Regions from separate parts of the Arthrobacter sp. alpha11c genome, predicted to be linked through region 1. Evidence: riboswitches for the same ligand, from Rfam matches in the RefSeq annotation. Region 1 holds a riboswitch; each other region holds the start of a gene.
The links. A riboswitch is a leader RNA that binds a small molecule or an ion and turns the genes downstream of it on or off. The one in region 1 is predicted to bind thiamine pyrophosphate.
Positions count from the first base shown of each region.

Region 2: linked by a shared signal. The riboswitch ahead of thiO (glycine oxidase ThiO) and the one ahead of thiC (phosphomethylpyrimidine synthase ThiC) in region 1 are both predicted to bind thiamine pyrophosphate.
Region 3: linked by a shared signal. The riboswitch ahead of ACTAQJ_RS19500 (ECF transporter S component) and the one ahead of thiC (phosphomethylpyrimidine synthase ThiC) in region 1 are both predicted to bind thiamine pyrophosphate.

Region 1 covers NZ_CP196747.1:397,629-405,384, forward strand. The annotation lists gene ffh (signal recognition particle protein) at 1-809, shown strand, start outside; gene ACTAQJ_RS01790 (alpha/beta fold hydrolase) at 918-1,640, shown strand; partial or broken gene thiC (phosphomethylpyrimidine synthase ThiC) at 1,623-3,481, opposite strand; TPP riboswitch at 3,477-3,584, opposite strand; partial or broken gene ACTAQJ_RS01800 (amidohydrolase family protein) at 3,692-4,770, shown strand; gene ACTAQJ_RS01805 (VOC family protein) at 4,870-5,742, shown strand; gene ACTAQJ_RS01810 (hypothetical protein) at 5,864-6,316, shown strand; gene rpsP (30S ribosomal protein S16) at 6,505-6,924, shown strand; gene ACTAQJ_RS01820 (RNA-binding protein) at 6,926-7,168, shown strand; gene rimM (ribosome maturation factor RimM) at 7,300-7,756, shown strand, end outside.
Region 2 covers NZ_CP196747.1:43,586-51,341, forward strand. The annotation lists gene ACTAQJ_RS00220 (DEAD/DEAH box helicase) at 1-509, opposite strand, end outside; gene ACTAQJ_RS00225 (RNB domain-containing ribonuclease) at 797-2,281, opposite strand; gene ACTAQJ_RS00230 (ferritin-like fold-containing protein) at 2,323-2,991, shown strand; gene thiE (thiamine phosphate synthase) at 3,035-3,718, opposite strand; TPP riboswitch at 3,746-3,863, shown strand; partial or broken gene thiO (glycine oxidase ThiO) at 3,856-5,123, shown strand; gene thiS (sulfur carrier protein ThiS) at 5,120-5,356, shown strand; gene ACTAQJ_RS00250 (thiazole synthase) at 5,360-6,157, shown strand; gene ACTAQJ_RS00255 (4a-hydroxytetrahydrobiopterin dehydratase) at 6,172-6,507, shown strand; gene ACTAQJ_RS00260 (hypothetical protein) at 6,614-6,916, opposite strand; gene ACTAQJ_RS00265 (DUF3107 domain-containing protein) at 6,952-7,176, opposite strand; gene ACTAQJ_RS00270 (TetR/AcrR family transcriptional regulator) at 7,227-7,756, opposite strand, start outside.
Region 3 covers NZ_CP196747.1:4,193,630-4,201,385, reverse strand. The annotation lists gene ACTAQJ_RS19525 (hypothetical protein) at 1-156, shown strand, start outside; gene ACTAQJ_RS19520 (glutamate--cysteine ligase 2) at 153-1,367, opposite strand; gene ACTAQJ_RS19515 (UDP-N-acetylglucosamine 1-carboxyvinyltransferase) at 1,494-3,017, opposite strand; gene ACTAQJ_RS19510 (energy-coupling factor transporter transmembrane component T family protein) at 3,134-3,928, opposite strand; gene ACTAQJ_RS19505 (ABC transporter ATP-binding protein) at 3,925-5,538, opposite strand; gene ACTAQJ_RS19500 (ECF transporter S component) at 5,538-6,158, opposite strand; TPP riboswitch at 6,237-6,373, opposite strand; gene ACTAQJ_RS19495 (NUDIX hydrolase) at 6,506-7,183, shown strand; gene ACTAQJ_RS19490 (DUF4235 domain-containing protein) at 7,220-7,480, shown strand; gene mnhG (monovalent cation/H(+) antiporter subunit G) at 7,511-7,756, opposite strand, start outside.

The DNA of each region.
Region 1 (7,756 bases):
AGCTCGACGGCGATGCCCGCGGTGGTGCCGCGCTCTCGGTTGCGTCCGTCACAGGCAAGCCGGTCATGTTTGCGTCCACCGGTGAAGGCCTGGACGACTTCGAGCTCTTCCACCCGGACCGTATGGCGTCGCGCATCCTGGACATGGGTGACGTCCTGACCTTGATCGAACAGGCTGAGAAGGCCTGGGACAAGGACGAAGCTGCCCGGATGGCGAAGAAGTTCGCCGACCAGGAAGACTTCACCCTGGACGACTTCCTTGCCCAGATGCAGCAGATCCGCAACATGGGTTCCATGAAGAAGATGCTCATGATGATGCCGGGTGCCCAAAACATCCGGCAGCAACTGGAGAACTTCGACGAACGCGAAATCGATCGCGTTGAGGCGATCGTCAGGTCCATGACGCCGCACGAGCGCGTAGCTCCCAAAATCATCAACGGCTCCCGCAGGGCCCGCATTGCAAAGGGTTCAGGTGTGCACGTCTCCGAGGTCAACGGCCTCCTGGAGCGCTTCGCCCAAGCCCAGAAAATGATGAAGAAGATGGCCCAGGGCGGCATGCCCGGTATGCCGGGCATGCCTGGAATGGGTGGCCCCGGCGGCGCCCGCAAGGGTGGCAAGAACGCTCCCAAGAAGAAGGCGCGCTCCGGCAACCCGGCAAAGGCAGCCCAGGAACTGCGCGACGCCGAGGCCAAACGTGCCAACGCGGCCTCGGCAGCTCCTACGGGAGCGGCGTTCGGCCAGGGCGCTGCGGACTTCGATCCGTCCACGCTGAACCTCCCCAAGGGCTTCGAGAAGTTCCTGGGTAAGTAGCCGGAATCTCAGACTCAACACTGTGACAGCTGGCGCCGTTGTGAATGCCCATAACGGCGCCAACTGCTTTTTGGCGGGGATGTCAGGGCTCTGGACTAGGGTGAATCCATGCACAAGCAGCGCGTAGTCTTCGTCCACGGACTGGGGAGCTTTGGCGCCTCGGCATGGCCCAAGCAGCACGGCATGGCCCTGTCATATGACGCACTGTTCCTCCGCCGGCACGGCTTTGATCCCGTGGCTGAACCGGTGGAATCCGACGTCGCTGCGGATATCGGCATCGTGGTTGCTTCGCTGGTGGATTCTGGTGGGGGCCATGTGGTGGCGCATGAGCAAGGTGCAATCTCTGCCATGCTCGCAGCAATTGAACGCCCGGACCTGGTGCACTCACTGACACTGGTTGAACCGGCTTGTTTATCCTTGACGGCCGAGCTTCCTGCCACGACATTCCATCGTTCGCTCATGGAACCGCTGTTTGACGTGCGGAAGCAGCTTAAGGACGCCGACTACGAACGCGAGTACTTCAGGCGTGCATTTTCAGCCGAAGCCAGTGGGCTGGACACGCCCGAGGCGCGCCGTTCGGCACGTCGCCTCCGGCTGCAGGCGCCTCCTTGGGAAGCGCCCCTGCACATCGTTCCTGGCGTTCCTACCCTTGTCCTAACGGGCGGGTGGGAGCCACTGTACGAAGAAATTGCCGCGTACCTGGAGGACACCGGTGCCCTCCGCCGCGTAGCAGCTGGAGGGCACCGGCCCCAGGACTCGGTGGATGGAGACCGGATTATTCGCTCTTTTGTAGCCGACGTTGTCCGGACGAGGTCAGTTAAGGTTTCCTGACGCTGCCGTGTTGGTGGAGGACATCTGGGTAGAGGGAAGCTGCAGCTCAGGCAGGTACACCTTGCCACCTGACGCCAGGAATTCTTCGCTCTTTTCCCGCATGCCGTCGTATATCCCCGCAATGGCGGCCTGCGCCTCGGCCGAACCGAACTCGTCCCTGATGTCCTGGCTGATGCGCATCGAGCAGAATTTGGGCCCGCACATCGAGCAGAAGTGCGCGGTCTTGGCAGGTTCGGTGGAAGCGTTTCGTCGTGGAAGGCTTCGGCGGTGACCGGGTCCAGGGACAGTGCGAACTGGTCCCGCCAACGGAACTCGAACCTGGCCTTGGACAAAGCGTCGTCGCGTTCGTTTGCGCCCGGGTGTCCCTTGGCGAGGTCCGCCGCGTGCGCGGCGATCTTGTACGTGATCACACCGGTCTTCACATCGTCCTTGTTTGGCAGTCCCAGGTGTTCTTTGGGCGTCACGTAGCACAGCATGGCCGTGCCATAGCGCGCAATTTCCGTTGCGCCGATTGCCGAGGTGATGTGGTCATAGCCAGGAGCAACGTCCGTGACCAGCGGTCCCAAGGTGTAGAAGGGGGCACCTTTACAGAGTTCCTGTTGGCGCTCCACGTTCTCGCGGACCAAGTGGAAGGGAATATGCCCGGGTCCTTCAACCATCACCTGCACATCAAATTCCCAAGCCCGCTGGGTCAGCTCGGCAAGCGTATCGAGCTCGGCGAACTGCGCGGCGTCGTTGGCATCGGCTGTGGCGCCGGGGCGCAATCCGTCGCCCAGGGAGAATGCGACGTCGTACTTGGCGAAGATTTCGCAGAGCTCATCAAAATGCGTGTAGAGGAAGTTTTCCTCGTGGTGCGCCAAGCACCATCCGGCCATGATCGAGCCGCCGCGGGAGACGATGCCTGTCACCCGGTTTGCCGTCAAGGGCACGTACCTCAGGAGCACTCCGGCGTGGATTGTCATGTAGTCAACGCCCTGCTCGCATTGCTCGATGACCGTATCCCGGAAAATTTCCCACGTGAGTTTGTTGGCCTCGCCGTTGACCTTCTCCAGGGCCTGGTAGATGGGTACTGTGCCGATCGGAACGGGGGAATTGCGGATGATCCACTCGCGGGTGGTGTGGATGTCGTCTCCCGTGGACAGGTCCATGACAGTATCGGCACCCCACTGGGTTGCCCATTGCAGCTTGTCAACTTCCTCGGCGATGGAACTGGTGACGGCGGAGTTTCCGATGTTGGCGTTGATTTTGACCAGGAAGGCCTTGCCAATGATCATGGGCTCGGACTCGGGGTGGTTGATGTTGTTGGGGATGATAGCGCGCCCGGCAGCCACTTCGCTGCGAACCACCTCAACGTCGCAGTTCTCCCGCAGCGCCACAAACTGCATTTCCGGCGTGACGATGCCTTGCCTGGCATAGTGCATCTGGGTGACGGTTTTGCCTTCGACGGCGCGGCGGGGCACCGGTTGCGCCCCCTTCCACTCCTGGGACGCCGCGCCGCGGCGTACCGCTGATTTGCCGTCGTCGAGCAGGTTCCTCTCCCGCCCGGAATATGCCTCGGTATCTCCTCGGGCTTCGATCCATCCGGTGCGGAACGGCTCCAGGCCCACCACGGGGTCACTGCCCGGTCCGGCAGTTCGGTATACCTGCAGTGGCTCATTGGCTTCACCGTTGGGGGAGGGCTCCAAAGCAATCTCCGTAACGGGGACCCGGATACCATTTGCCGGGTCTTCCAGCCAGGCCAGCGAATGGGACTTCAGTGACTGGGTGACGGTTTCCGCCGCCTTTTCGCTGGTATTGGTCTGGTCTTGGGCAGAGCTGTGCTGTGTTTCGGTGGTGCTCAAAGGATTACTCACTTCCTTCGCCGGCATTACCCGGACAGGTTCAACGGTCGCAGACTGCTTCAGTCCGATCTCAGCCCCTGCAGGGGCCCCCGTGTGGTCGTAGACGAAGCTACCACAGCTCTGATCCGGGGCCCAGTCATACCCCGCAGCGGTACCGCAGCCGTACCCATATGGGAGGTCTGTGGCATGGCGGCGGATTAGGCTTTTGCCATGGCCAACATCATCGAATTCACTGGTCCTGTGCTTGTGGCAGGAGACGATCAACGGCATGGGCTGTGGTCCGTTGATGGCAAACTGACGTTCGAACGTCCCGTTGCCGCACCCGATTCCATACTGGAGGGATGGGTCCTCCCTGGTTTTGTGGACGCCCATTGCCACATCGGCCTTGGCGTCGGCGGGCAGTTGATGAGCAGACAACTCTTGCCCAGGCGCAGGCCGACCTAGAAGCCGGCACGTTGTTGATCCGTGACGCCGGCTCGCCAAGCGATACACGTTGGGTTCAGCGGCGGGAGGATCTCCCACGGCTGCTTCGTGCCGGACGCCACATCGCCCGGAGCCGGCGTTACCTGCGTGGCCTGGGTCACGAAGTGGAGCCGGGCGAGCTCGTGGAGACAGTCCGTAAGGAAGCCCGGGACGGGGACGGTTGGGTCAAACTCGTAGGCGATTGGATCGATCGCGGTGCCGGTGACCTGACGGTTTCCTTCCCTAGGGACGTCGTGCGGGATGCCATTGCGGCCGCCCACGACGAAGGGGCCAGGGTGACTGCCCACTGCTTCGCTGAAGACACCGTTGATGACATGCTCGACGCCGGGATTGACTGCATTGAGCACGCCACTGGCCTTTTGCCCCGTCACATTCCCCGTCTCGTGGAGCAGTCTGTCCCGATTGTTCCTACGTTGGTTAACATCGCGACTTTTCCGGATATCGCGGCCCAGGCCGCACCTAAGTTTCCGGTGTACGCGGACCACATGACCCGGCTTTGGGAGCGACGCCGCGAACGGGTGCTCGAGGCCTTTGAAGCAGGTGTCGGCATCTACACAGGAACGGATGCAGGAAGCGTAATCAAGCACGGCAGGATCGCTGACGAAATGAAGGAGCTTCACGACGCCGGCCTGCCGTCCACTGCCGTCCTGGGCGCCGCTACGTGGGGCGCACGGAAGTGGCTGGGAGCCGAGGGCATCAGCGAAGGGGCAAGCGCCGACGTCGTGCTTTGCCGGGATGATCCGAGGAAGAACCTCGCAACTGTGGCGAGCCTGAACCATGTAGTCCTGCGCGGGAAACTGGTCTAACTCGGAATAAATTTCTAACTCGGAATAAATTGAAGCTTCAAGTAATTTGCATAAGTAGAACGTGCCGAAGGGCGGCCATCTATGAATCGGGAGCTTCACATGACGACGACATCCAACCAGGATCTCCTTCCTGCCGAACTCACCATGGGCACCGTCATGCTCAAGGTCGGCGATATGAGGGTGATGAGTGACTACTATCAGCGTGCCCTGGGCCTTGAGATCGTGGCTGAGCAGGATGGCGGGCTGTACCTGGGGCGCCTGGGCAAGCCTGTAGTCCACCTCGCTCCCGCCGCCGGCCTGCAGATTCCAGGCCGTGGCGAAGCCGGGCTTTTCCATACAGCCATCCTGTTCCGGGACCAGCCTTCCCTGGCGGCCACCATTGCCACCGCGGCAGAGTATGAACCGCGCGCCTTTGTGGGCAGTGCCGATCATTTGGTGAGCGAAGCCTTCTACTTCACTGATCCGGAAGGCAACGGCATTGAGCTCTATTACGACAAGCCGCGCGATCTCTGGCAGTGGGATGGCAAGAATGTGGTGATGGACAACGTTGCTTTGCCGCCCCAGCGCTTCCTCCAGCAACACTTGAGTGAGGCTGCCGTGACAGGCCAGCGGGAAGCCGCTGCCGGCGTCGGACACGTGCACCTTCAGGTAGGTGACGTGCAGACCGCCCAGGATTTTTATGTGGACACGCTGGGTTTTGAGAGGACAGCGGGCTGGCATGGGCAGGCGTTGTTTGTTTCTGCGGGCGGCTACCACCACCACATGGCGATGAACGTGTGGAACAGCCGCGGGGCCGGGCCCCGCAGGGATACCCTGGGCTTGGGCGAAGTCCTGATCGAGGTTCCATCTGCCGATGACGTCGCCGCGCTGGCTGACCGGCTGAAAGTTGCGTCCGTGGCGAACCACCATACGGGCCTGGAACTGCAGTTCGAAGACCCCTGGCGCAACAAGCTGCGCGTGGCAGTGCGCTAAGCACCCTCGCGGGAAGCGCCCTCGCGCTGGCTTCCGAATGCAGGGGCCGTGACTGCACTAGGCTGGGCATTGACGGTATTCGCCCCTTGGGCCGTTGCCGCCGCCCCGTCAGCACGAACGAATGAGAGCACTCTCCATGGGCTTTGCCGAAATTTTTGTAGCCACCCACGATGAAGCACTCAAGAGGGCAGCTGCCTTGGACCGGGGCGCCGACGTTACCGGGCCCGCCGTCAGGATTGATGGCATCACCGACTTTGAGGTCGAGCAACTGGGGGACCTTGCGGGCAAAGCCGTCCACGCTGCCGGCGCAGACTACGAGCTGGCGCTTGTGGACGTCACCAGCGATGCACTCCTTGGTGTTCCGGAGGCGATGGTGAGGGCGCTTGCCGAGCTGCTGACGTATGAAAGCGAAGGCGACGGGAACGTTCTTGACGACGTCGCTGCGGCGTGGGCAGCGCAGGACGACATGCCTTTTGGCGCGGACGAATCGCGTGAGTACGTGCAGCAGTTGGCCTCCTTGGCCACCGACGTGGAGAAGGCGGAGCGGTCAGGACTCTACGTCTGGTCTGTCTGACCGTTGGGGCCGGGAGTGGCGAAAGTCGTAATTACTTCCGGCATCTGGCACAATGGTCAGGTACTTGATTGGCGCGGCCCCTCTCTCCGTGCCCAAATCTTGTCCTTTGGAACCCCCTAGTATGGCCCGCCCCACGGGTGCAGAACGTCGGGTTCAACCCCGTTTCAGAAACAGGAGTGACCACAAAAGTGGCCGTAAAGATTCGCCTTAAGCGCTTCGGTAAGATGCGCGCACCGTACTACCGCATTGTCGTCATGGATGCCCGCGCCAAGCGCGATGGCCGTGCCATTGAAGAAATCGGCAAGTACCACCCCACCGAGGAGCCGTCGTACATCGAGGTCGCTTCCGAGCGCGCCCAGTACTGGCTTTCCGTTGGCGCCCAGCCGACCGAGCAGGTTGCCGCGATCCTCAAGATCACCGGTGACTGGCAGAAGTTCAAGGGCCTGCCGGGCCAGGAAGGCACCCTGAAGACCAAAGCTCCGAAGGAAGCCTTCGTAGCCCCGGAGAAGGGTTCCGTCATCATTCCGGAAGCCATCACCAAGAAGGCCAAGAAGGACGAAGCCGAAGCTCCGGCCGAGGCTGAAGCAGAGACCACCGAGGCTGAGTAAATTGCTGGCAGAAGCGCTCGAGCACTTGGTCCGTGGGATCGTTGACAGCCCTGAGGATGTCAAGGTCAGTGCCAGGAACAACCGCCGCGGGGAATCCCTTGAGGTGCGCGTTCACCAGGAGGACCTCGGACGGGTGATCGGCCGTCAGGGACGTACCGCACGCGCATTGCGCACTGTGGTTGCAGCCCTGGCAGGTGGCGAGCAGGTCAGGGTCGACGTCGTCGACACCGATCGTCGCCGGTAACGCGCTCAGCAATACTTGTCTTAGATCCGGCCCCTTCACCGAATATGGTGGAGGGGCCGGATTGCTTTATCGATCATTTCACTTCCGTTGCTGCCCGGCAGCGCGGGCACAACGAGAATTCAGAGGAACCCATGCAGCTCCAGGTGGCCCGGATCGGCAAACCCCATGGCATACGCGGCGAGGTGACGGTGCAAGTGCTCACCGACGCCCCCTCCGAGCGCTTCGTCGCTGGAACCGAATTCGTCGTGGAGCCGGCCTCTGCGGGCCCGCTGACCATCCGCAGCGCCAGATGGAACAAAGACATCCTCCTGCTCGGCTTTGAAGAGATTGCAGATCGCAACGCCGCCGAGGCAATCCGTGGTGCGAAGCTCTTCATCGAAACCGAAGAACTCGATGACGAAGACGACGACGAAGGCTGGTATGAGCACGAACTCGTTGGGCTGGAGGCCCGGGTTGGCTCACAGGTTGTGGGCAAAGTTGCCGCACTGACCACACTGCCGGTTCAGGACCTGTTGACGGTCAAAACGGAGGACGGGAAGGAAATTCTGGTTCCCTTCGTCGATGAAATCGTGCCTGAGGTCAACGTCG
Region 2 (7,756 bases), 350 kb from region 1:
ACCACTACCTCGACGCCCTTCTGGAGGGCGTCAACCTGCGGCTCGTAGGCACGGCCACCGTAGATCGTGGCGATGCGGGCGTTGCGTTTACGGGATGCCGTCTGGAGATCATTGGCCACCTGTACCGCAAGCTCACGGGTAGGAACGATGACCAGGGCCTGCGGTGCACCGGGGACGGCCAGCTTGGCGTAGCCGGGGTCATCCCGGCCTTCCACGCGCTGCAGTGCCGGAATGCCGAAACCGAGGGTCTTGCCGGTACCGGTCTTGGCCTGGCCAATGATGTCGTGGCCGCTAAGGGCTACGGGCAGCGTCATGGCCTGGATCGGGAAGGGGTGGGTAATACCGGCGTCGGCGAGGGATTCGACGATGTCGGCGCGGACGTTGTAGTCAGCGAACGATTTTTCTTCGATCTCGTGGGGCGTCTCATCAGAGATGATCGTTTCCTCGGGCTCGATGGATTCGGTGCCGGTGGCGTCCGTCAGGACTTCATGGGTGTGCAATTCACTCACAGGGAGTTTCCTTATTCATTTGGGCATTGGCGCTGCATGCTCAACGGGTGGGCGGAGCCGTACCGGAGCACGAACGGGCGCGCAAGCTAATCCAGTGGAAGCCGATCGCGGGCTATCTAAGTACTGGCACTGGTGACCAGCGGGCACATCTCAAGATCGCGTAGGGGCGGGCTTGTTGAGTTCAAAAATTAACTGAATCAACGACCGGGCATCCATTACTACAGGGTCAGTCTATCCTCTGGAAGCGCCAAAGCCCGGATCGGGGGCAGTTCGGGTGCTGCGGGGCTTCAGGGGAGCAGGGTGAAACGGATCTCGCGGCTGGCGATATCGGCCTTCAGGAGTTGCACCCGGACCTTGGTGCCCGATTCCAGTTCGCCGTCACACCGGGCTGTCACGGCGGGTTCAGCGATCTGGATGATGCCGAACGGCCCATTGCCGTTTCCGTTTCCCCTTCCATTGCCGTTGGTCGTCCCATTGGACGGCTTGGAACCGGAGATGACCACCGCATCGAACTCCTCGCCGATGTGGTTCGCCACGAGTGCAGCTTCCACGGTGTCCATGGCCAAGCGCTCAAGCCGCCCGGCCAGTTGGTCCGATGAGGCCATGATCTCAGGCAATGATGGAAGTGCTTCCCGCGCCCACGCCGGGATCTGGTGGCCGTTGCTGAGGGCCTCGCAGATCACCAGGACAAAGCGGTCGATGAGGCGGCGCAAAGGGGCCGTGGTGTGGGCATAGGGCGCGCCGATGGCTGACTGGATGATGTTGGGTGGAAGTTCGCCATCGAAAGGTGTGTATCCAGCGCCGCGGAACAGTGTTCCTGCAGAGTGCAGGATGGCAAGCTGTTTGGGATCCGAAGCGTCAAGTGTCCGAAGGTACTCACCGTAGGTGACCTCGCCGTCCCAGGGTTTCCCGAGAGCCTTGGTCTGGCGTTTGAAATGGAGCAGTGACCGTTCGTCCGGTGACGGCATGGTGCGCAGAATGCCTACTTTTCCGTCGAGCATCAGTTGGGCCGCTGCCATCCCGGTCATGAGGGAGATCTGCGCGTTCCAGTCCTCCACAGGCAGGGACGGCGCCGCCACAATCCTGTAGCCCCCGCCACCGGTCGCCTGGACGATTTCCTGCTCCGGCATGTTCAGGTTGGCGCCACCGCGGAGTCGTTCCAGTTCCACCCGCTTCAGGCCAACCTCCTTGAGGAGCTCAAGGACCGCCGGGGCTGTGCCGGCATCGATCTGTTCCTGGGCACCTTTGTAACTGAGCTTGGCGCGACTACGGACAGTGCCACGGGCCACGGATGTGGCGGATACCTCCGCATTGTGGTCCAGTTCGAAGTCCCAGACGAAGGCGCTGCAGTCCTGACCAGCCAGCAGGCTTCCGGCGTTTTCGCTGATAACCTCCGGGTGCAGCGGGATCCTCCCGTCAGGAGCATAAAATGTTTGCCCCCGTTGCCGGGTTTCGGCATCGAGTGCCCCGCCGGGAGCAACAAAGGACGGCACGTCCGCGATTGCGTAGAGGACTTTGTAACCGTCACCGGCACGTTCAATGAACACCGCTTGGTCCAGGTCGGTGGACGTGGCTGGATCAATGGTCACGAACGGAATGTCCCTGAGGTCACGGTCCGGCAGCATGTGGTTTTCTACTGCGTTCCGGGCTTCCGCCACGGCTTCGGCCGGATACTCGCCCGGGAGCTCCAATTCGGTCCGGAGGGCTGCAAATGCCTCCGCGAGCTGGTCCGACGAGTCGTCGACGTTGGGCGAAATCCGATGATGTGACACGAAAATCAGGTTAGCCCGAAATCGCTGGATAGTCTTGGACCATGAGCACTTCCTTGGACGATAATGCTCGCGTCCAGCGCCTCTCTTCGGAGCTGCTGGGAGCCATGGCCTACGGCGAGCTATCGGCGTTTGGCCGGCTGTCTTTCGACTCCCGGTACGCTCCCACCCTCCATGACAGGGCAGTGCTGGCAAAGATCGCCGTTGGCGCTTACGGAAACTTCGCCTTAATCAGCAGCCGGCTCTCGGAGATGGGACTCGATGCCGAAGAGGCCATGCTTCCGTTCCAGCGCTCGTTTGACCACTTCCACGAGCGAACAAAGCCAGCGGACTGGTTTGAATCAGTCATGAAGGCCTATGTGATCGACACCGTGTCATCGGACTTCTACCGCATGGTCGCGTCGTTCCTTGACGGCGGGACGCAAGCCTTTGTCCAGAAGGTTGCCTCCGCCGACCAAGCCACGGAAGTATTACGCGTCCTCCTGCGCAGGGCCCTGGCTGATGACCCTCGCCTGGCATCGCGACTGGCTTTGTGGGGCCGCCGCCTCGTCGGTGAAGCGCTGACGCAAGCACAACGGGTAGGCATGGAACATCCCCAGCTAGGACCGCTGCTCAAGGGCGGCGGGGATGCGCGCACGGCAGTCAAGGCCCTCACGGCCGAGCTTGCGGAGCGGCATGGGCGACGCATGTCCGGGCTCGGGCTCACGGCTTAGGAGACTTTCGCATATTCTCCGCGGCCACCAGGGCGCCGGGTGATTATCCGGCGTCGAGCGCTTCCAGCAAAGTCTTGGCCGCCGCCGTCGGATCCTCTGCCTCAGTGATGGCCCGCACCACGACGACCCGGCTCGCTCCCGCGGCAACCACCTGTTCAATGTTGCTGAGGTCGATGCCGCCAATAGCGAACCAGGGGAGGAGGACGCCACCTACGGTCTCCTCGTCCGCGCGCTTTACGGCTTCCGCGGCATATGTGACCAGGTCCAGCCCAACTGCTTCACGGCCTGGCTTTGTGGGCGTTGCCCACACCGGACCAACACAGAAATAATCCAGTCCGCTCCTGCCAGGGGAGGCAGCTATCGCGGCGTCGACCTGTTCCGGCGTATGGGTGGAGAGGCCGATCACGGTGCGGTCGTGGAGGAGGTGACGTGCGGCGCGCAGGGGGATGTCCTTTTGCCCGATATGGAACACCGGAGCCCCGGAAATACTGGCAACATCGGCGCGGTCGTTGACGGCCCACAGCCGCCCGTGCCGTTGGGCCACGTTGTGCAGAACCTCCAGGACCTCAAGCTCCTCGGCGGCCTCGAGCGTCTTGTCGCGAAGCTGGATGATATCGACGCCGCCCTCGAACGCGGCGTCGACGAAGTCTTCGAAATCGCCCTGGCGTTTGCGGGCATCAGTGCACAAGTAAAGGCGGGCAGTGGTGTGGACATCATGCTGGGTCATGGAAACCAGAGTAGTTCCTCTAAACTGGGCACGTACTGCGGGAGCCGTGACAGCGTCATATGACCGTCCGGCTGAGAGGGCTTCAGCGCCGACCGCTTGACCTGATCCGGCTAATACCGGCGTAGGGAAGGAAACATATGGCAGAATCCCGCCAAAACCCCTTGCAGGCAGACGTCGCAGTCATTGGTGGCGGCATCATCGGCCTTGGCATCGCCCACGAAGCCCGCCGCAAGGGCCGCTCTGTGGTCCTCATTGATCCCACCCCCGCAGCGGGTGCGACGTTCGCTGCCGCCGGGATGCTGGCTCCGGTCAGTGAACTCCACTACCAGGAAGAAGACCTCCTGGAACTCATGCTGGAATCCTCCCGACTGTGGCCCGCTTTCATCCGGAGCGTCCATGGCGGCGAATCAGCCACCGGATACCGCACGACGTCGACAATCGCCGTTGGTGCCGACGCCGCCGACCGCCGCGCGCTGGCAGACCTCCGGACAGTCCAGCAGGCCGCGGGGCTCCACGTGGAGCCATTGTCATTGCGGGAAGCGCGCGAGCGTGAGCCTTTGCTGAGCCCACAGATTTCCTGTGCCTTCGACATACCTGCCGATCACCAAGTGGATCCGCGGCGCCTTGCACGGTGCCTCATGGAAGGGTTGGCAGCCCACGAACCAAGTGACGCAACGTGGGTTTCCGGAGCGGAGGACGGTTTCGCCCTGCCGCTCCGCGCATCCCGTTTGCTCTGGGACGGGGACCATGTCTCCGGGGTCGAACTTGATTCCGGCGCCGTCGTTGTGGCCCCTGAGACTGTGATCGCCTGCGGGCTTGATGCGGCAAGGATCTGCGATCTCCCCGAAGGGCTCACCCTGCCCCTGCGGCCCGTTTACGGCGACATTCTCAGGCTGCGCGTTCCTCAACACCTCCAGCCCCTCCTCACATCCACCATCCGGGGCATGGTCCGCGGGGTGCCGGTCTACATCGTGCCCCGGGACGATGGCACGGTGGTGATCGGAGCCACCCAGCGCGAGGACGGACTATCCGCATCCACCAATGCAGTCTCCGCGGGCGGCGTCTACCAACTGCTGCGGGACGCCCAAGTGCTGGTGCCTGCGGTGGCGGAACTGGAACTGTTGGAAGCGCAGCACGCGCACGGCCCGGCACTCCGGACAACGCACCATTACTTGGACGCGTTTCTGGACTGGGACGCGTTACTGGACTCGAGGGCACCATCGACGGTCTCGTGATCGCGTCCGGGTTCTTCCGCCACGGCGTTCTGTTGACGCCTGTGGCCGCCAAAATCGTCGGCGGGCTGATCAGCGGCTCAGCCGACCCTCGATGGTCCATTTTCCGGCCTGATCGTTTTACGGCAACGCGGGATCACCGCCTCCAACCAGCAATCAAGGACACACCATGAACATCAAACTCAACGGCTCCGAACACGCCGTGGCGGACGACGCATCCGTCAGCACTCTCGTCAGCGCCATCACAGGCCGCGTCCTGGACCACCGCGGACAGGCAGCCGACGGCGGCAAGCTGGGTGTCGCCGTCGCCCGCAATTCCGAGGTGGTGCCGCGCAGCCAATGGGCCGCGACTGCGCTCGCCGATGGAGACGAACTCGAACTCGTAACCGCAGTCCAGGGAGGCTGAAAAATGACCGCAGCAAAAACTGACATCCGCACTGATGCTTTGGTGATCGACGGCGTCGAATTCGGCTCCCGCCTGATCATGGGTACCGGTGGTGCGCCGAGTCTGGATGGGTTGGGAGCAGCCCTCCTGGCTTCAGGAACGGAACTGACCACTGTGGCAATGCGCCGGTACTCACCAGCCGAGACAGGTTCGCTGTTTCAACTGCTGTTGGATCACAGCATCCGGGTCCTGCCCAACACCGCTGGCTGTTTTACTGCCAAAGACGCAGTGATGACCGCGGAGCTCGCCCGGGAGGCGCTGGAGACGGACTGGGTGAAGCTGGAAGTCATCGCCGATGAACATACACTCCTTCCGGATGCGGTGGAGCTCGTGGAGGCAACCGAACAGCTGGTGAACCGTGGCTTCAAGGTCTTCGCCTACACCAATGACGATCCCGTTCTTGCCCTGCGCCTGGAAAACCTGGGTGCCACAGCAGTCATGCCCCTCGGCTCTCCTATTGGAACGGGGCTGGGCATCCTGAACCCGCACAACATCGAACTGATCGTGTCCCGGGCCTCAGTTCCGGTAGTACTCGACGCCGGCATCGGGACTGCGTCCGATGCCGCGCTTGCCATGGAACTGGGCTGCGATGCTGTCCTGCTGGCAACGGCCGTGACCCGTGCGCAGAATCCGGTGCAGATGGGCGAAGCCTTCAAACACGCGGTGATCGCCGGTAGGCTGGCCAAGCAGGCTGGCCGTATCCCGCGCCGGGAGCACGCCTTGGCGTCATCGGCCATGGAAGGCCGGGCAGAGTTCCTCTGAATGAAGGAGCAGTGGTGGCTGACAGGAAAGAGCCGTTGACCCAGGTCGCCGTGGAGGCCGCCCTCAAGAACCTTCCGGATTGGAAGCTCCAGGACGGCCTCGTGACAGTGTTCAAAACCTCGACGGCGGCGGAGGCCTTGGCGCTCATCGCCGCCATTGGCCGGATCGCCGAGGAACAGAACCACCACCCGGATCTTGACTGGCGTTACAACAGGGTGTTCTTGCGTTACGTTTCCCATGACGCAGGCGGCCAGGTGACCCAACGCGACATCGCTGCTGCGGCTGCCGTGACCGAGGCCGCAGCGGCATCCGGTGCCCTGGCGCAGCCGGATCGCTATCCCGGAGATTGAGCGGGTTGGAAGGTTAAACGCCGCTGGCCATCACCCACGGGTGATGGCCAGCGGCGTTTAAGAGTGCGCAGCGCCTAGAGCCTCAGTGCCTTAGAGTCTTAGCGCTTTAGAGCCTCAGGGCCTTGGTGAGGGCGGCGGTGTCATGCTGGGTGCGCTTGCGGCCCAGAAAGACCACAATGGCAATCGCGATGACCGTCCCCAACACGATAGGGAGGACCCAGGGGATCCAGGTCAGCCCGGGCTGGTAACCAAAGCCGGCCATGATGAAAGCTATCCAGCTCAGCACGCCGACGGTTGCCGAAACGCCCGCCGGCAATGCAATGCCGTACTTGCCGTGTCGCTTGTCATTTGCCCACACGATGAATCCTGTAGCGATCGTGGCAAGAACCACCACAACGAGTGAAAGCATGGAGACTCCTTAGCGGCAGCTGTAATTGGGAACCGCTAGAGTGCGCCGAAACCGACGCGGCGGACTTCCTCGGCACCAATTTCAACGTAGCCCAACACGCTGCCGGGAACGATGATCTGGCGGCCCTTCTCATCCGTGAGCCGCAGATCCGAACCCTTGGAGATGGCCTCTCCGACGATCTTGGCTACAGCATCAGCATCGAGTGCGGATTCGAGCACAATTTCCCGGCCAACATTCTGAATGCCGATCTTTACTTCCACAGCAAGGCCTCCAAGCCAATCAAGTTTTAAGTCAGTCCTCTATTTGTAGCCTAGGACTCTTTGGGGAATCGACTGATTCCGCGCCAAGCTAAACGATAGATCAGATCACTGGCTACATCGAGGTCGAGGTTTCCATCGGTTTCGAGCCAGTAACGGGCGCTGACCTGCGCCATTCCTGCCAGTCCCCGGCCTAGGAGTTGCGCCTCCAGAGGGGGCAACTTGGTGTCCTCGGCGATGACGTGGGCCACGGCGTCGGCGAACGTTTTGTTGAAGGTCTCCAAGCGCGAGCTGACATCGGGGTCATTAATGAGGTCAGACTCGAAAACCAGGCGGTGGGCTTGGTCGTCGTCGGCAATGAACCTGTAGTAGGCCCGCATGACTGCCTTCACGCGCTCTTTGTTATCCGTGGTGGAGTTCAGGGCATTGAGCATCAAATCCGTCAGGGCGGCCAGATGGCTGTCCAGCAGCGCCATGTACAGCTCGCGCTTGGAAGGGAAATGCTGGTACAGGACCGGCTTGCTCACATGCGCTGTCTCGGCAATTTCGTCCATGGCAGCACCGTGGAAGCCGTTGGACACGA
Region 3 (7,756 bases), 1.3 Mb from region 1:
CGATGGATCGGGGTCACGGCCGCAGCCAGCGCGCCCATCTACGGCGCCATCCTTGTGGCCAAGAAGGACATCCCGCCGCTCGTGTTCTACCTCGTTGAAGGCTTAGCGGGGGCGTACCTGATGACGTGGGAAGAGACTGACTCTGCAGAAGCCTAGGGCCTGCGGACCCTGGTCAGGATGGGCGCCGGATCCTTGTGCGAGTCTGCGGTAGCGCCACGAATCGTCGCCTTCACCGCATGCCCAACCACCGCCCCCAAGGCCTCATTGCTGGGCGGACTCCCCGGCGGATTTTGTGCTTCACCTTGCCGATTGTTGAAACGCTCCGCTGCCTCGCGTTGCTCCCGGGCTCCGTTCCCGCGCTCAAGAATGTCCGCGATTCCGGCCTTCACGAGCTCCAGTTCACCTTGGTCGTCCAGGACAGGACTCAGGTAATCCACCAAAGCCCAGACCACGTCCGCTGCCGGTTGGGGACGGAAGTCGCCAAAGTCCAGGAGGTCTCCGCGAAGTCCCGAATTGCTCGCTTGCCAACTCGCCATCCGGAGCAGGGCCGTCGGCACCGAGGCGGGTTCGACGCCGTCGAGCATTTCCAGGGAAGCGGTCTCAACCAATGCCCTCACAAGCACCGCAATCAATGCCGCGTCTTCCGAGCGGAGGCACACGTCAGCCACCCTGACTTCCACGGTGGGATGGTTACGGGAGATGCGGGCGTCGAAGTAGATCATGCCCTCGTCAAGGAGCACTCCCGTTTCCAGGAGGCGCTGAACCATGCGCCGATAGGCAGTCAGCGAGCCAAACACGGCAGAAGGCCCGGACGTCGGCCACCGGTTCCACGCCTGGATCCGGTAGCTTTCGAAACCCGTGGGCAACCCACGCCAGTATGGGGAATTGGCGCTGATGGCCGTCAAAACAGCAAGTTTGTCGCGGATGTGATCGAGGACCACGACGCCCTCTTCGGGTGACTCCACGGCGGTGTGTACATGGAAACCGCAGGTCAGTTGCTCGTGGGCCGTCAACCCGAAGCGCTCAAGCATCACGGCGAAGCGGGGATCCGGGGTGGTGTGGGTGTTCTTGGCCAGGGGCGAGGTGGCAATCGCGGCTACCCGGGCGTTGTGTTTCCTGGCGGCGTCATTGGCCATCGCACGTCCACGCCGGATCTGCTGTAGGAGCTCGCCGTAGCTATGGCAGGGACGGGTCTGGGTTTCGATCTGTTCCAGCTTCAGTTCGTGGCTGAGCCCCATCCCGGTTTCAGGCGCCGCTTCCGGTCCTGCAAGCAGAGCATCCGCGAGCAGAGCGTCCGCGAGGGCCAAGGGCTCGCCCGTCACAGGATCGACGATGAGTAGCTCTTCCTCCACCCCGAAAGTCCGCATGGCACCATTCTGCTTCATGCGGCCGGAGAAATTCTGCTGGATCATCTCTCCATTGCCGACGTGGCGGCCCCTAAAACCAGGCTCCCCGCCCCGTGGCGAGCAGGATGATCCAGCAGAAACGCGTGCCTAGTCCTGGAAGTACTCCACCTTGGCGCCAATGGTGTTCAGACGTTCGGCCAGGTCCTCGTAGCCGCGTTCGATCACGTAGATGTTGCGAAGCTCCGAGGTTCCACGGGCAGCCAACATTGCCAGGAGCAGGCAAGCGGCCGGACGCAGGGCGGGCGGGCAGCCGATCTCCGCGGCCCGCCACTTGGTGGGTCCGTTGACGTAGATCCTGTGGGGGTCCAGGAGTTGCACTTGGGCGCCCAGCTTGTTGAGCTCCGTCAGGTAGATGGCGCGGTTCTCGTAAACCCAGTCGTGGATCATGGTCTGGCCCTCGGCGTTGCCCGCGATCACGGCGAAGAAGGGCAGGTTGTCGATGTTGAGCCCCGGGAACGGCATGGGGTGGATCTTGTCCTGTGGCGCGTGGAGCTCAGAGGGCTTGGTGGTGACATCCACCAAGCGCGTCCTGCCGTTGCGGGCCATGTATTCACCCGAGATTTCCAGCTTCTGGCCCATCTGTTCCAGGGTGGCCAGCTCGATTTCCATGAATTCGATGGGAACACGGCGGATGGTGACCTCGGAGTTCGTCACGATACCTGCGGTGATCAGGCTCATGGCTTCGATGGGATCCTCGGACGGGAAGTATTCGATGTCCACGTCTATGGCTGATCGGCCCGTGATCTTCAATGTCGTGGTCCCGACGCCCTCGATGGTCACACCCAAGCCCTGCAGGTAGAAGCAAAGATCCTGGACCATGTAGTTGGGGCTCGCGTTGCGGATCACTGTGGTGCCCTCGCGGTGCGCGGCAGCCATGATCGCGTTCTCGGTGACGGTGTCGCCACGTTCGGAGAGAACGAAGGAACGGTCGTGCCCATCGGCAGGGGGTGCCACCACGGAGTAGAAGCCGGACTTTGCCCCCACCGTGAGGCCGAACTGGCGCAATGCCTGCATGTGGGGCTCAACGGTGCGCGTGCCGAGGTCGCATCCACCGGCATAGGGAAGCAGGTACTCGGCGGTCTCGTCAAGGAGCGGGCCGAGCAGCATGATGACGCTGCGTGTGCGGCGAGCCGCCTCCACGTCCATCGATTCAAGGTCAAGGACTTCGGGCCTGCGGATACGGAGGTCGCTGCCGTTGAGCCAGGTGCATTCGACGCCGATGGACGTCAGCACCTCAACGATCCGGTTGACTTCCTCAATGCGGGCCAAGCGTCGCAGCGTGGTGGTGCCCCGGTTGATCAGGCTGGCACACAACAGGGCCACGCCGGCATTCTTGCTGCTGTTGACATCCACTTCTCCGGAGAGCGTATGGCCGCCTTCCACGCGGAGGTGCGTCATCTGCGGCTTGCCGACCTTGACGATGGAGCGGCCGAAGATGGCCTCCAACCGTTCGATCATTCGGAGGCTGAGATTCTGTTTGCCCTGTTCCATTCGGGCGATAGCGCTCTGGCTGGTTCCCAGCTCAGAAGCCAACTGCCCCTGCGTCCAGCCCTTTTCGCTTCGCGCGTTGCGGAGCAGGAGGCCTACATGTTCGGCGGTAGGTTGCGTCATACTCAAGAAATATCACAAATGAGTTAGAAGTGGACAACAAATCTCCGATTGAGCGGCAAACATCACACTCTACCCGTATCGTGCGATATCTGGTTCGAGAAGGTCCAACAGAAGCGCTAACGCCAGACGAAACTCCACGTTCCAGCGCCGACGGCCGTCAGTACCGCAGCGGCAGCGATGACGAGGCCGCCCAGGAGCACCCAGACGTCCAGGAGGGAGTAGGTGGATTCACGGGCCCACGTTCTCTGCCCGCCGCCGAAACCACGTGCCTCCATCGTGATGGCCAGCCGGGAGGCCCGCCGGACTGCCTGGACCAACAGTCCGAAGCTTTGTCCAAGTGTTGCCTTCAGCCGTTGCAGCGGGCTGCCCTGCGAACCCACTCCGCGGGCGCGCCTGGCCATGCCGATGGTCTGCCATTCCTCAGCCATTAACCCCACCAGGCGCATGGCGGCCAGCGAACCGAGGACAAAGCGGTGTGGCAGCTTCGCCTTCTGCGCCAGCGCGTCAGCAAGGTCGGTGGGGTCGGTGCAGGTCATCAGCAGGATTGCCGGCAGTGCTATCGCCAGGCCGCGCAGCGTGAATCCCAGTCCCAGCTGAAGGGAACCTTCGCTGATGGACCAGAGTCCGACGTCGAGCAGTACGGCCCCGCTGTCAGCCGCCACGATTGCGGTGCTCCAGCCACCAATCGCCGCAGCGATGATGAGCGGCCAGGCCCGCTGCCATAGAATCCCCAGCGTGAGGCCAGCCAACGGGAACAGGGCCAGCTCGGCGACGAGCGCCGTTGAAGCGGACACCCAGTCGATCGACAACGCCAGCACCAGCGAAATGAGAAAGACGGACACGAACTTCACCAGAGGATTGGCCCGCGTGAGGAGGGCGTGGTTGCCGCGCAGGTTCAGGGCGTCCCTCATGCGGCACCGGCTTCCTGGCGGGCTGCGTTGCTGTGCGGGTCCGGGACGTGCGGGTCCGGGACGCGCTGTGCCGCCGGATCCAGCCGCAGCTCTGTACCGCCAAGGACCGCACTGAATTCTTCGTCGTGCGTCACGGACACAACGGCCGTTCCGGCGTCCAGCAGTTCCGAGAGGAACGATGCCAACTCTGCCCAGGTGTTGGCGTCCTGGCCGAACGTGGGCTCGTCAAGCACCAGCACCTTAGGGTGGGCCGCCAGGACCGTGGCCACGGACAACCTGCGCTTCTCGCCACCGGACAATGTGTAAGGGTTCGCGTCCACCAAATGCGTGAGCCGCAAACGCTCCACCAATTCATCCACGCGTTCTTCACCGTGTCCCAGATGCTTTGGTCCGAACATCAGCTCGTCCAGGACCTTGCCCGTCACGAACTGGTGCTCCGGTTCCTGGAACACGGTGCCAATGCGCGAAATCAACTGATCCGCCTTCCACTTGAACGGGTCGATTCCAGCTCCTTCTGAAAGCTCGACGGCGGCACTCACTTTGCCGTCCACGGGCGCCAGAAGGCCGGCCAATGTGAGCGCAAAAGTAGATTTGCCGGCACCGTTCGGACCCGTGATGGTGAGTGCCTGGCCAGCCCGTACTTGTGCGCTGATACCCGATTGCACGGGGACGGGTGGGATGGTTTTGAAGCGGCGACGGCGCGACTTCTCACGGGAGACAGCCAGGTCCTGTGCAACGAGGAGGAGCTGCGCTGCGGATTCAGCGCCGCCCACTTCCTGGGTTGTGGTCCTGCGGGCGCGAGTAGCCGGAACGTACCCCGGCACCCACACTCCCGCTGCCATCAACATGGTGCGGGCCTCTGTGAGCACCTGATCCGGCGGGCCGTCCAGGAGCACTCCGCCGCCGGCCGAGGGTGGCTGGAGGACCACGATCCTGTCCACCAGGTCCTTCCAGACGGACACACGGTGTTCCACGACAACCAAAGTGGCACCGGTCTTTTCCAGGCACCGCTGCACGGCGTCGCGAACCTCAAGCACGCCCACCGGATCGAGGTTGGCCGTGGGTTCGTCAAGCAGGATCAGCCCCGGCCGCATCGCCAGGATGCCAGCCAACGCAAGGCGCTGCTTCTGCCCGCCGGAGAGTGCCGCCGTCGGGTGATCCAGTGCCAAACCGCCGCCTGCAGCCGTGCGCAACCCAACGTCGTCGAGCGCTTCATGGACGCGGGCCCAAACTTCATCCCGGGGAACGGCAAGGTTTTCGGCGCCAAACGCGACGTCGTCACCCACCCGTGAGAGCACCACCTGGGTTTCCGGATCCTGCTGCATCAGACCTGCACGGCCGCGTTGTTCGCGGGGAGCGAGGCCGTCGATCAACAGCGAGCCGGTCTCGTCCGAATCGTCTTCCTCGTCACCCAGCACACCGGCGAGGGCATGGAGCAGTGTCGACTTCCCTGCGCCCGATGGACCCAGCAAGAGCACACGCTCGCCGGGCTCGATCCGGAGATCGAGGTCCTGGATGGCGGGTGTGGAACGCCCGGCATGCCGCCATCCCCACCCTTGGGCGGTGATGGCGGCAGGCCGCACCTGGCCGCTGCCTTCTTTCGCAGGCATTAGTTGAAGACGGGCTCCGAAGCAGCCTTGCGCGACGCGAAGGAGCTGAGGACGCCGGTCTTGGCCAGCCCGCGGGTGGCAACCCAGGACAGCGCGCCGGCGATGATCGCACCGGAGAGCGTGGTGAAGGCGATGTAGGCCAGCTTGTCGATTGCTTCGTAGGCGATGTTCCAGCCCCAAGGCAGGAAGGAATCGTTGAGACCGCAGAAGAGGCCCGAGCCCGCACCTGCGAGGAGTGCAGCGGACAGGTCGAACTTCTTGTACCGGAACGCAGCGAAGACGAGTTCCGCGCCCAGCCCCTGGAGGATGCCGGAGATGAGGACGGTGGTGCCGTACTGGGAACCCATGATGAGTTCGCCGGTGGCGGCGACGGCTTCGCAGAACAGGGCTGCGCCCGGCTTGCGGATGATGAGCATGCCCAGGACGGCGGGGATCATCCAGCCACCGGCAATCAAACCGGTAAGCGGCGGATACGTGGCGTTCATGGGGATGGATACGATTGCGGCGCCCTGGGACCAGGCCCAGAAGATCACGCCGCCGGCGATGGCAATCAAAGCTGCCACCACGATGTCTACAACACGCCAGTTATAACTGGTTTTCTTCACGCTTGCCGTGGTCATTTTTCTGCCTCCTGAGGTACAGGAGGGGAAAGTGCTCCCCGGAAACCCCCGGTCGGCCTGCGCCGCCCGGATCCGGACACTCTGAGAAGCTCGACTCCCTTGCGCCGGTACTAACCGGATCAGGTTCGAGGGTCTGCGGCTGTCCGCACTCTCAGCGCCCTCGCGTCTCCTGCATCTCTGCAAGGTCCGACGGCGGCGCTCCCCTGTCGTTATTAGATCTGCCCTTATGGGCGTGGTTCAGTTTACACCTGTGGGTGTTCGTGGGAGGTGGGGGTTAGTCACAAAGCGGCTGGCAACCACACCTGAGAGAATGATCCAGCAGAATCGACGCGGCAAAGGGGTATTTCATGACGGACCTTCCCACGACGGACATCCCAGTTCCCCAAGCCCGCCTTGCCGCGAGCGTCATCCTGCTCCGCGACTCCCCGGCCGGGCTCGAAGCCTTCGTGCAGCACAGGGTTGCCACCATGGACTTCGCCGCCGGCATGGTGGTCTTTCCGGGAGGCCGGGTTGACGCCGCAGACCAGGACGGATGGGATTACCCGGCTGAGCTGCTGGAACAGCACGCTGCAAACTGGCATCTGAGCTCCATCGCCGTTGATCCCGAACAGGCCCCGGCAAAGTCAGGCATGGTGCTTACCGCTGCACTGCGGGAGGTTTGGGAGGAGGCCGGACTTCGCCTTGATTCCTCAGACCTTCGCCCCTGGGCCAACTGGGTCACGCCGACGGACATGCCCAAGCGCTTCGACACCTACTTCTATGTTGCCAAGCCTGCTCCGGAAGCAGCACCCCAGCACCAAACCACTGAAGCTTGGCAATCACTCTGGATGCCGGTGGATGGGATCCTGGCGGCCGAGGCGGCCGGTACATTGCAGCTGATGCCACCCACGTATTACCTGCTCAAGGAAATTGCCGGTCTCGGAACAGTAGATGCCGTCTGGGAAGCCGATCACGATGTTGTCCCTGTCCTTGCACCACGCGGTTCCATGGCAGCTTTCCTCAAGGAACGGGAAAACCGCCGCTAGTCCCAAGCCGCCTGCATGTGAGGCTAGGCTGGGGGCATGAACCTCTTTTTCAAGCTGCTGGGTGCCGGAGTAAGCCTTGCAGCCGGATTCGTCGGCACCAAGTTGGTCAACAAGGGCTGGGAAAAGGCCACGGGCAACAAGCCGCCCACAGGCCACGACGATATGGAAACGAGCCTTCGCTCAGCCTTGTCGTTCGCGCTGATTTCGGCCTTCGTCAGTACGCTCATCCAGGTTTTCGCGAGCCGTGGCACACAGCGTGCCATCGCCCGCTTCGCCAAGACGCAGGATATCGTCTAGGCCGCGCATAGGCATTCCAACGCGGGAATCCTAAGCGTCCGGCGTGGAACCGTCGCCGGCCGCCCTTTGGACAACCGCTTCAAGCTCATCCTTGGTGAGCAGTTCGCGGTGCCCATGCTTGGTTCGGTAAGCGGAGCGGCCCACCATGTGTGCGGAGACCGGTGCGGTGAGTAGCTGGAAAATCCAGGCCACCACGAGAACCGGCCAAACCCACCATGTGCGCATTTGCAGACCCATGGCCGCAAGCATGAGAAAAAGGCCCAGGACCTGCGGCTT